One region of the Streptomyces sp. NPDC057617 genome, then DNA from elsewhere that is predicted to be linked to it. Evidence: riboswitches for the same ligand, from Rfam matches in the RefSeq annotation. Region 1 holds a riboswitch; each other region holds the start of a gene.

What was found. A riboswitch is a leader RNA that binds a small molecule or an ion and turns the genes downstream of it on or off. The one in region 1 is predicted to bind cobalamin.
Region 2: it holds a riboswitch for cobalamin, as region 1 does, so the genes downstream of both, ACFU9P_RS08660 (ribonucleoside-diphosphate reductase subunit alpha) here and cobN (cobaltochelatase subunit CobN) in region 1, are expected to answer to the same signal.
Region 3: it holds a riboswitch for cobalamin, as region 1 does, so the genes downstream of both, ACFU9P_RS18060 (ABC transporter substrate-binding protein) here and cobN (cobaltochelatase subunit CobN) in region 1, are expected to answer to the same signal.

What each region holds. Positions count from the first base shown of each region.
Region 1 covers NZ_JBHVGV010000017.1:90,597-93,864, reverse strand. Annotated here, with positions in the region: gene cobG (precorrin-3B synthase) at 1-939, opposite strand, end outside; cobalamin riboswitch at 1,003-1,158, shown strand; gene cobN (cobaltochelatase subunit CobN) at 1,192-3,268, shown strand, end outside.
Region 2 covers NZ_JBHVGV010000002.1:691,200-694,467, forward strand. Annotated here, with positions in the region: gene ACFU9P_RS08660 (ribonucleoside-diphosphate reductase subunit alpha) at 1-1,259, opposite strand, end outside; cobalamin riboswitch at 1,404-1,546, opposite strand; gene ACFU9P_RS08665 (GNAT family N-acetyltransferase) at 1,582-2,118, opposite strand; gene mctP (monocarboxylate uptake permease MctP) at 2,211-3,268, opposite strand, start outside.
Region 3 covers NZ_JBHVGV010000006.1:392,396-395,663, forward strand. Annotated here, with positions in the region: gene ACFU9P_RS18055 (FecCD family ABC transporter permease) at 1-836, opposite strand, end outside; gene ACFU9P_RS18060 (ABC transporter substrate-binding protein) at 981-1,985, opposite strand; cobalamin riboswitch at 2,034-2,161, opposite strand; gene ACFU9P_RS18065 (Mov34/MPN/PAD-1 family protein) at 2,157-2,570, opposite strand; gene ACFU9P_RS18070 (amino acid permease) at 2,706-3,268, opposite strand, start outside.

The DNA of each region.
Region 1 (3,268 bases):
CGCGTACTCGGCCGCGATCCCCGCGTCCGCCAGCCGCGCCGCGACCGCCTCGTCCAGTCCATGGCCGGGCGGCAGCTCCCGTACCCGCCAGGCACCGGAACCACCCGCCTCCGCCACCGTGAGAAACGTCTCCGCAGCCAGCAGCGCGGCTCTCGGGGCGTCGGCGGCGGGTACGAGGAGGCCCGCCCGGTTCGCCCCGGTACGCACCATCGCCGTACCGTCCCGCCGTGCGAGCAACGTCACATCCGCGCCGAGCGCCACGACATCCCCGCGGCCGTCGTCCAGGGCGAAGAGGAAGCGCCCGGAGAGGGCGGTCGCGGGCTCGCTGGCACAGAGAAGTCCGTCCAGTTCGCGCGCCCACAACTGCAAGCGCTCAGCGGGGAGTTCGCCGTGTCCGTCGAGTCCGGAGAGCGGTGACGCGACGATGTTCCGTACGCGCTCGTGCCGTTCGGAGGGCAGCAGCCCGGCTTGGCGCAGCAGCGCCGCGAGTTCATCGCCGCAGGCCGCGCCCAGGCCCCGGAGCTGCACATTGCCCCGTGAGGTGATGTCGAGATGTCCGTCGCCCAGGCGCTCGGCCGCGCTCGCCAGTGCCTCGGTCTGACGGTACGTCAGCAGTCCTGCGGGCAGCCGCAGTCGGGCCAGCCGTCCGTCGTCCGCGGTGTGCAGCCGCAGCGCACCGGGACAGGCGTCACCGCCCTCCCGGACGGGACCCGCGGGCCCCAGAGCTACACCGGTCACTGGACCCCGAAGAGAACCCCGAAGAGGGTCCCCAAGAGGGCCCGGGAGCGGGCCCCTGACAGGATCCGCGAGCGGGCCCCCGGCAGGTCCCGGCGGCGGATCCCGTAGCGGATCCCGGGCCGAAGCGGTCCCCCCGTCCCGCGGGTGGGCTTCGTCCCGGTTCGCGGGTGTTGGCGAGGTGGGCGGCATGGCGGCGAGCATACCCACGTACCCCCGCACCCCCTCCGGCCCGTCCTGGCGCCCTCCCCGCCCGTGACCTGCTGCACCTACTATGCAGACGGCGGGTCCCGTGCCCGTCAACGCCAGTGACGGCGTCAGGGGAGGAAGCCCGGTGCGAATCCGGCGCGGTCCCGCCACTGTGAGCCCGGCATGCGTATGCCGCCGGGTGAGCCAGGAACTCCCGCCGTCCTCCCTACCGCCCGGGGCGCGGACCCCGAGGAAGGCAGACGCCGCATGATTCTGCTCCTGTCGACGTCCGACACCGATCTGCTCAGCGCCCGTGCGGCGGGCGGGCCGGTTCCATACCGGTACGCCAACCCCGCCCGGCTCGCGCTCGACGAACTGCCTGGACTGCTGGAGGGCGTGGACCTCGTGGTCGTACGCCTCCTGGGCGGGCTGCGCGCCTGGCAGGACGGGATCGACCTCCTCCTCGGCAACACGGCCCCCGACCGCCACCCCTCGCCCGACCGCCACCCCTCGCCCGGCCAGGATCCCGGTCAGAACCCCCTCGCCGACGCCCTGCGCGCCGCCCCCGCCCGTCCCCCCGTCGTCGTACTCACCGGCGAACAGGCCCCGGACGCGCAGCTCATGGAGGCCTCGACCGTCCCCATCGGTATCGCCGCCGAGGCCCACGCGTATCTCGCCCACGGCGGTCCCGCCAATCTGGAGCAGCTCGCGCGCTTCCTCTCCGACACGGTCCTGCTGACCGGCCACGGCTTCGAGCCGCCGGCCGCCGCGCCGACCTGGGGCCGGGTCCACCGCAGGGTGGAGACCCTCACCTTCGTCAGCGCCGCCCGGCCGATCGTCGCGGTGCTCTACTACCGCGCGCACCATCTCAGCGGCAACACCGCCTTCATCGACGCCCTGAGCGAGGCTGTCGAGGAGGCGGGAGGCCGGGCCGTGCCGGTCTTCGTCTCTTCCCTGCGCGCCCCCGAGCCGGAGTTGCTGAAGGCGCTGAGCGGCGTCGACGTCATCATCACCACCGTGCTCGCCGCAGGCGGCACCCGGCCCGCCGAGGCCTCGGCCGGCGGTGACGACGAGGCCTGGGACGCCGGAGCCCTGGCCGCGCTCGACGTACCGATCCTCCAGGCCCTCTGCCTCACCAGCAGCCGCGCCGACTGGGAGGCCTCAGACGAGGGGCTGTCGCCGCTGGACGCGGCGTCGCAGGTGGCGGTACCGGAGTTCGACGGCAGGCTCATCACCGTCCCGTTCTCGTTCAAGGAGCTGGACCCCGAGGGGCTCCCGGTGTACGTCGCCGACCCCGAGCGGGCCGCACGGGTGGCCGGGATCGCCGTACGCCACGGCCGGCTGCGCCATCGCCTGAACGCGGACAAGCGCATCGCGCTGGTGCTGTCCGCGTACCCGACCAAGCACTCCCGTATCGGCAACGCCGTCGGCCTGGACACTCCCGCCAGCGCCGTGGCCCTGCTGCGCGAACTGCGTGACGCCGGCTACGACTTCGGTACGGAGGCCGTCCCCGGGCTCGAATCCGGCGACGGCGACGAACTGATCTACGCCCTCATCGAAGCCGGCGGCCACGACCAGGAGTGGCTCACCGAGGAGCAACTCGCCCGCAACCCCGTCCGTATCCCCGCCTCCGACTACCGCCGCTGGTACGGGCAGCTCCCCGCCGCCCTGCGGGAGTCCGTCGAGGAGCACTGGGGCCCGCCGCCCGGCGAGATGTTCGTGGACCGCAGCCGGGCCGCCGCGGGCGGGGACCCGGACGGCGACATCGTCCTGGCCGCCCTCCGCCGCGGCAATCTCCTCATCCTCATCCAGCCGCCGCGCGGCTTCGGCGAGAACCCGATCGCGATCTACCACGACCCCGATCTGCCGCCCTCGCACCACTACTTGGCGGCGTACCGCTGGATCCAGGCCGCCCGCGAGGACGGCGGTTTCGGCGCCGACGCCATGATCCACCTGGGCAAGCACGGCAATCTGGAGTGGCTGCCCGGCAAGAACGCGGGGCTCTCCGCCGCCTGCGCCCCCGACGCCGCGCTGGGCGATCTGCCGCTGATCTACCCGTTCCTGGTCAACGACCCGGGCGAGGGTACGCAGGCCAAGCGGCGCGTGCACGCGACGCTGGTGGACCATCTCGTACCGCCGATGGCGCGCGCCGAATCGTACGGCGACATCGCGCGCCTGGAGCAGCTCCTCGACGAGCACGCGGCGATCGCCGCCATGGACCCGGCGAAGCTGCCCGCGATCCGCGCGCAGATCTGGACGCTGATCCAGGCGGCCAAGCTCGACCACGACCTGGGGCTCGACGACCGTCCTGACGACGACGGCTTCGACGACTTCCTGCTCCATG
Region 2 (3,268 bases), on a different contig from region 1:
TGGGCGAGGGTGCGCATCATCCTGCCGTACAGCTCGCGCGCCGGGACGGTCCTGCGGGCCAGGCCCGCCGCCTCCGCGTCGCGGTAGGCCCCGTCGAACTCCTCGCCCCACAGATCGACCAGCTCCGGCACATCGGAGGGCGAGAACAGCGACCACATGCCGTCCGCCTCCACCCGGCGCATGAACTCGTCCGGGATCCAGTGCGCCAGATTGAGGTTGTGCGTACGCCTGGCGTCCTCGCCGGTGTTGTCGCGCAGCTCCAGGAACTCCTCCAGATCCGCGTGCCAGGTCTCCAGATACACACAGGCCGCGCCCTTGCGCCGGCCGCCCTGGTTGACCGCGGCGACCGAGGAGTCGAGGGTGCGGAGGAAAGGGACGATGCCGTTGGAGTGCCCGTTGGTGCCGCGGATCAGTGAACCGCGCGAGCGGACACGGGAGTACGGGATGCCGATGCCGCCCGCGTGCTTGGAGAGCCTGGCCACCTGGTGGTACCGCTCGTAGATCGAGTCCAGCTCGTCCAGCGGGGAGTCCAGCAGATAGCAGGACGACATCTGGGGGTGGCGCGTACCGGAGTTGAAGAGGGTCGGCGAGGACGGCAGATACTCCAGCCGGCTCATCAGCCCGTACAGCGCGGCGACTTCGTCCAGCGCCCGTGCCGACTCGTCCTCCGCGAGCCCGGCGGCCACCCGCAGCATGAAGTGCTGCGGGGTCTCGATCACCCGGCGGGTCAGCGGGTGCCTGAGCAGATAGCGGTCGTGGAGCGTACGCAGCCCGAAGTAGCCGAAGCGGTCGTCCGCCGCCGGATCGGCCAGCCGGTCGAGCCGGGCGGCGTGCAGCGCGACAAAACCGGCCGTACGGTCCGCGATCAGGCCCTCGCGGTGCCCGACCGCGACCGACGCCGAGAACGACACCGCGCCCTGGCCCGCCGCCTCCTCCACGATGGCGCGGGCGAGCAGCCGGGCGGCGAGCCGGGAGTACGACGGGTCCTCGGCGATCAGACCCGCGGCCGCCTCGATGGCGAGCCCGCGCAGCTCGGCCTCGTCCGACCGGGCGTTACGGCCCCGGAGTGCGGCGGCGGCCACTCTGCCGGGGTCGGCGTCGGGCAGATCGGCGGTCAGTTCGGCCAGGACCCGCAGCAGCGCGGCGCCCGGTCCGTCGGCCGCTTCACCGATTTGCCCGTCGGTCGGCCCGTCTGCGGGTCCATCAGGCCCGGTGGTTCCCGGAGCGGCTGCCGCCGGATCCGCTGGCGCGATGGTCACGTGGTGCTCTCCCTCGCTCGGCTCCGGGCCGGCGCGAGGGGATACGGGGGCGCGCACCGCCGTACCCCCGGGACCCGGGCAGCACGCGGCGCGGCGTCCACCGGCCCAACCGCGAGGCCCGGACGTCTCGGCGCCCGGATCGGCCGACCCGGACGCACCGTCGGCAGGCGCTCGGACTCGCGGGCACGGCAAAGCGCACCACAGCACACCGTTGCGGGACAGTTCCGGATTCGCACCGGATTCCCCTGCGTCGACAGCGAGGTCGAGCATACATCTGGTGGCTGGAAGCCGCACCACCCCCCAGATGTAGTGTCGGGTATGGTCAGCCGCCCCCGGGCGTACCACCGTCGGCGGCGCCGGGCAGGTCCAGGACATAGGCGAGCAGCGGGAGTTCCGGGAGCGGTTCCCAGTCCCGCTCGGGGGTCCTGACGAAGCCGAGGCGCTCATAGATCCGGTGGGCCTGCCGCATGGACGCCTGGGTCGAGAGGACCAGCCGTATACAGCCCTCCGTGTTCTGAGCGCGCGCCACACAGGCACGGACCAGGGCCTCGCCGACGCCTCTGCCCCGGGCCGCCCGGTCGACCGCCAGCATCCGGAACTCGGCCTCGCCGTCCTGCGCGATGTCCGCCCAGGGCCCGCCGGCCAGGACAACGGTGACCCCGCCCAGCACCGTCCCGTCCGGGTCCACGGCGGCCAGCACCTCCGCCTCGGCCGCCCGCGTGGCCACATCCCGCAGCGTGTACAGATACGGGTCGTCCTCACCGAAGTCCAGGTGCCCGTCCACCAGATACGCCCGCGCGGTGATCTCGCCGAGCCGCGCGTACTCCCCGGGCTCGGCCTCTCTGATCGTGAAGTCCATGCACCGAGTGTGCGCCATGGGTACGACAACGGGCCGCCGCGCCCTCCTCACCAGCGAGGAAGCCGCGGCGGCCCGGTCGGAACACGAGACCCTCAGTGCACCGGATCGCCCGAAGCCGCCTTCGCCGGCTCGACCCGTACCCCCGGATCCCCCGCGTCCGCCGTGTAGTCCGACGGGCTCGTCTCGTCCACGCCCTCGGGCGCCTTGACCGCCCGCATCACGAACGTCAGCACCACCGTCACCACCACATTCAGCACGAACGCCGTCAGACCGATGTAGCCGATCTCGTTGATCCCCGGGATCTCCGCCGACGATCCGCCGAAGTGCTTCTGGGTGGGGCTCGCGACCCCGTACGCCGCGGCCGTCCCGTACAGCATGCCGACGCCCCAGCCGACGAGCAGCGCCCAGCGGTGGAACCAGCGGGTGAACAGGCCGCCGACCAGGGCCGGCATCGTCTGGAGGATCCAGATTCCGCCCAGCAACTGGAAGTTGATCGCCACCGTCTTGTCCATGGACAGGACAAAGACCAGCGCGCCCACCTTCACCAGCAGCGAGACCACCTTCGAGACCTTGGTCTCCTGCGCCGGGGTCGCGTCCGGCCTGATGAAGTCCTTGTAGATATTGCGGGTGAAGAGATTCGCCGCGGCGATCGACATGATCGCGGCCGGCACCAGCGCGCCGATCCCGATGGCCGCGAAGGCCACGCCCGCGAACCAGGCCGGGAACATGTTCTCGAAGAGCTGCGGGATCGCCAACTGCCCGTTGTCCACCTTGATCCCGGCGGCGATCGCCATGAAGCCCAGCAGCGCCAGCAGCCCCAGCATCAGTGAATACAGCGGCAGGATCGTGGTGTTGCGCCGGATCACATCGCGGCTGCGGCTGGAGAGCGTCGCCGTGATGGAGTGCGGATACATGAAGAGCGCGAGCGCGGAGCCGAGCGCCAGGGTGGCATAGCCCCACTGCCCTGCGTCGCCCGGTACGAGCGCTCCGCGTGGCGCGCCCGTCGCCGGATTGGGCTGCGCGAACGCCTCGCCCGCCTTGGCGAAGATGTCGTCGAAACCGCCCAGTTTGATGGGGATGTAGATGATGGCCACCGCGATCACCAGATAGATCAGGGTGTCCTTCACAAAGGCGATCAGCGCGGGCGCGC
Region 3 (3,268 bases), on a different contig from region 1:
AGTACGAAGACCGCGGCCCGGAAGCGCGAGGTGTCGAGCCCTAGGACGGTCGCGCCCTCCTCCCCCGCCAGCAGCAGATCGAGCGGCCTGGCCAGTGCCATGAGCAGGGCGGTGCCCGCGACGAGCGCGACGGCGGGCGGTACGAGCGTGGCCCAGCGGGCGCTGCCGAGGCCGCCCAGCGACCAGTAGAGGGCCTCCTGGAAGTGCTCGGGCCTGGCGGAGACGACCAGGATCAGGGTGGTGAGCGCGGAGAGGATGTACGAGACGGCCACCCCGGCGAGGACGAGCCCGCCCCCGCTCATCGTGGAGCCGCGCCGGGCCAGCCCGTACACCAGCGCCAGCGCGAGCAGCGACCCGGCGAAGGCGGCGGCGGGCATCGCGACGGTGGTGGTCACCCCGCCGCCGATGCCGAGCACGAGGACCAGCACGGCACCGGTGGAGGCGCCGGAGGAGATCCCGAGCAGGAAGGGGTCGGCGAGCCGGTTCCGTACGAGCGCCTGGAGAACGGTCCCGACGACGGCCAGCCCGCCCCCGACGACGGCCCCCAGCAGCACTCTCGGCAGCCGCACATCGAGCACGATGGTCCGGAACGGGCCGGGCTCCGCGCGCCCGGTGAGGACCGCGACGACCTGCCCGGGCGGAATCCACACGGAGCCGAGGGCGAGCGCGGCGACGACGGCGGCGCAGAGCGCGACGGCGAGGCAGCCGAGAACCAGGGGCAGGCGAAGCCGCCGGGCCCCGGGCTGCGGCCGGGCGGGGGCCGGGGGCGTGGGCGAAGCCTCCGAGCCGGTTCCGGCGGAGCTCCGGGGAGCGCCTGCGGCGGGCTTCTCCCCCACCCCGCCCCTTCCCGAAACCGGGGCTTCGCCCCGGACCCCGGTGTCCTCAAACGCCGGACGGGCTGGTTTTGCCGCGGTGTCCTCGAATGCCGGACCGGCTGGTTTCGCCGCCGGCGAAGGCTCGGGATCGCTGGGCATCGGACGTTACTTCGTCCGCGCCGGGTGGAGTTGGGTTGCCAGGCGTTCGATTGCGCCCGGCGCTCGTACGCCCAGGACCACGTCCGACAGCGGCATCACCGCGAAGCTGCGGTTCTTGATGGCCGGGATGTCCTTCAGGGCCGGGTCGTCGAGGAGGCGCTTCTCCTTCTGGGCGACCGTCGTCGAGCCGTAGTCGTAGATGACGACGGTCTCGGGGCGGCGGGCCACGACCTGTTCCCAGGTCGCGTCGCCGAAGGACTTGTCGAGGTCGGCGAAGACATTGCGGCCGCCGGCCAGCCGTATCAGCTCGTTGCCGATGCCCTTGCCGCCCGCGGTGAACGCGGTGCGGTCGCCGCTGTCGTACACGAAGACCGGCACGGGCCTGACGCCCTTCAGTCCGCCCGCGGTGGACGCGACCGTGGCGCGCGCGTCCGCGATCCAGCGCTTCGCGCGCTCCGGGACGCCGAAAGTACGGCCGGTCTCCTCGACCTCGCGGTAGACGTCCTCCATCGAGGTCCGGCCGTCCGTGCAGTTCTCCAGGTTGAGCCGGGTGTTGATACCGGCCGCCTTGAGGTCGTCGCGGCTACGGCCGTCCTTCGCGTCGAAGGCGCTCGCGTACCCGCCGTACACGAAGTCGGGTGCGGCAGCGAGGAGTTTCTCCTTGGAGGGATACTCCTCGGCGAGGACCGGCACGCTCTTGTACGCCTTCTCGTACGCGGGCAGGATCCGGTCGTCCAGCCAGGCGGTGCCGACCAGGGACTTCTCCAGACCGAGCGCGAGCATGATCTCGGTGACGTGCTGGTTCATGGTGACCACGCGCTTCGGCGGCGCCTGATACGTGGTCGTCACCCCGCAGTTGGTGACGGTGTACGGGAAGCCGGGCGCGGCGGGCTTCCCCTGCGTGGACCCGTCGGCGGTGGGGCCGCCGCAGGCCGTGAGCGGCAGCAGGGCCAGTGCGACGGATACGGCTGGTACGACGGCGGGCGCGAACGCGCGGCGGCGCCGGGGCACGGCAGACACGACAGGGCCTCCTCCGGGGGATTTCCGCGTCCCCTGGCTGGTGGGAGAAAGGCGGCAGGTCAGTTCCTGGCTGCCAAGCGGAGCTTGGTCACAGTGGCGGGACCGCGCCGGTTTCGCACCGGCTTCCTGGGTCCTGCCGCCTAAGTTTCTGCGTCGAGTCTCTCAGACGATCTCGACGGGCTCCTCGGTGACCTCGCCGTCCACGATCCGGTACGAGCGGAACTGGAAGGGGCCTTCGCCGTCGGTGTCCGCGGTGGAGACCAGCACATAGTGGGCGCCGGGCTCATTGGCGTAGGTGATGTCCGTACGGGACGGATAGGCCTCGGTCGCGGTGTGGGAGTGGTAAATGATCACCGGCTCCTCGTCGCGGTCGTCCATCTCCCGGTAGAGCTTGAGCAGATCGGCCGAGTCGAACTCGTAGAAGGTGGGCGAGCGCGCGGCGTTGAGCATGGGGATGAACCGCTCGGCCCGGTCGCTGCCCGCGGGGCCCGCGACGACACCGCAGGCCTCGTCGGGGTGGTCGGCTCGCGCGTGCGCGACGATCTGGTCGTGCAGGGCCTGGGTGATGGTGAGCATGCAGAGAATATAAACGGGGCGATGGGGTGCGGGCGGGCCCTGGTACGCGTGCGTGGGCCGGCCCCGGTACGACGGAGCCGGCCCACGCGGTGTCCTCAATCGCCGGACGGGCTGGATTTACCGGACGGGCTGGTCTCAATCGCCGGACGGGCTGGTTTTGCCGGCTGCACTGACCTTCAGCACAGCAGCCGGGTCGCGCCGCTTCAGCGTCTGCCAGCCGACTGCCAGCCCCACCGCCCACACGGCCGCCACATACAGACAGATCCGCGCGTCCTTGTCGTACGCGATCAGACAGGTCACCAGCGCCAGGAAGGCCAGCGCGACCCAACTGAACAGCGCGCCGCCGGGGGCGGGGAACGACGAGGCGGGCAGCCTCCCGGCCTCCACGGCGCGGCGGTAGCGGATATGGCTGATCAGGATCATCATCCAGGTCCAGATGCCGGCCGCGGTGGCCACCGAGGTCACATAGCCGAACGCCTTCTCCGGGACGACGTAGTTGAGGACCACGCCGATCCCCATCAGTACGACGGAGACGGTGATGGCGAGGGCGGGCGTCTTGCGGGAGTTGAGCCTGCCGAAGGCCTTGGGCGCCTCGCTGTTGGCGGCGAGGTCGCGCAGCATCCGGCCGGTCGAGTACATCCCGGAGTTGCAGGAGGAGAGCGCGGCGGTCAGGACGACGAAGTTGACGATGCCGGCCG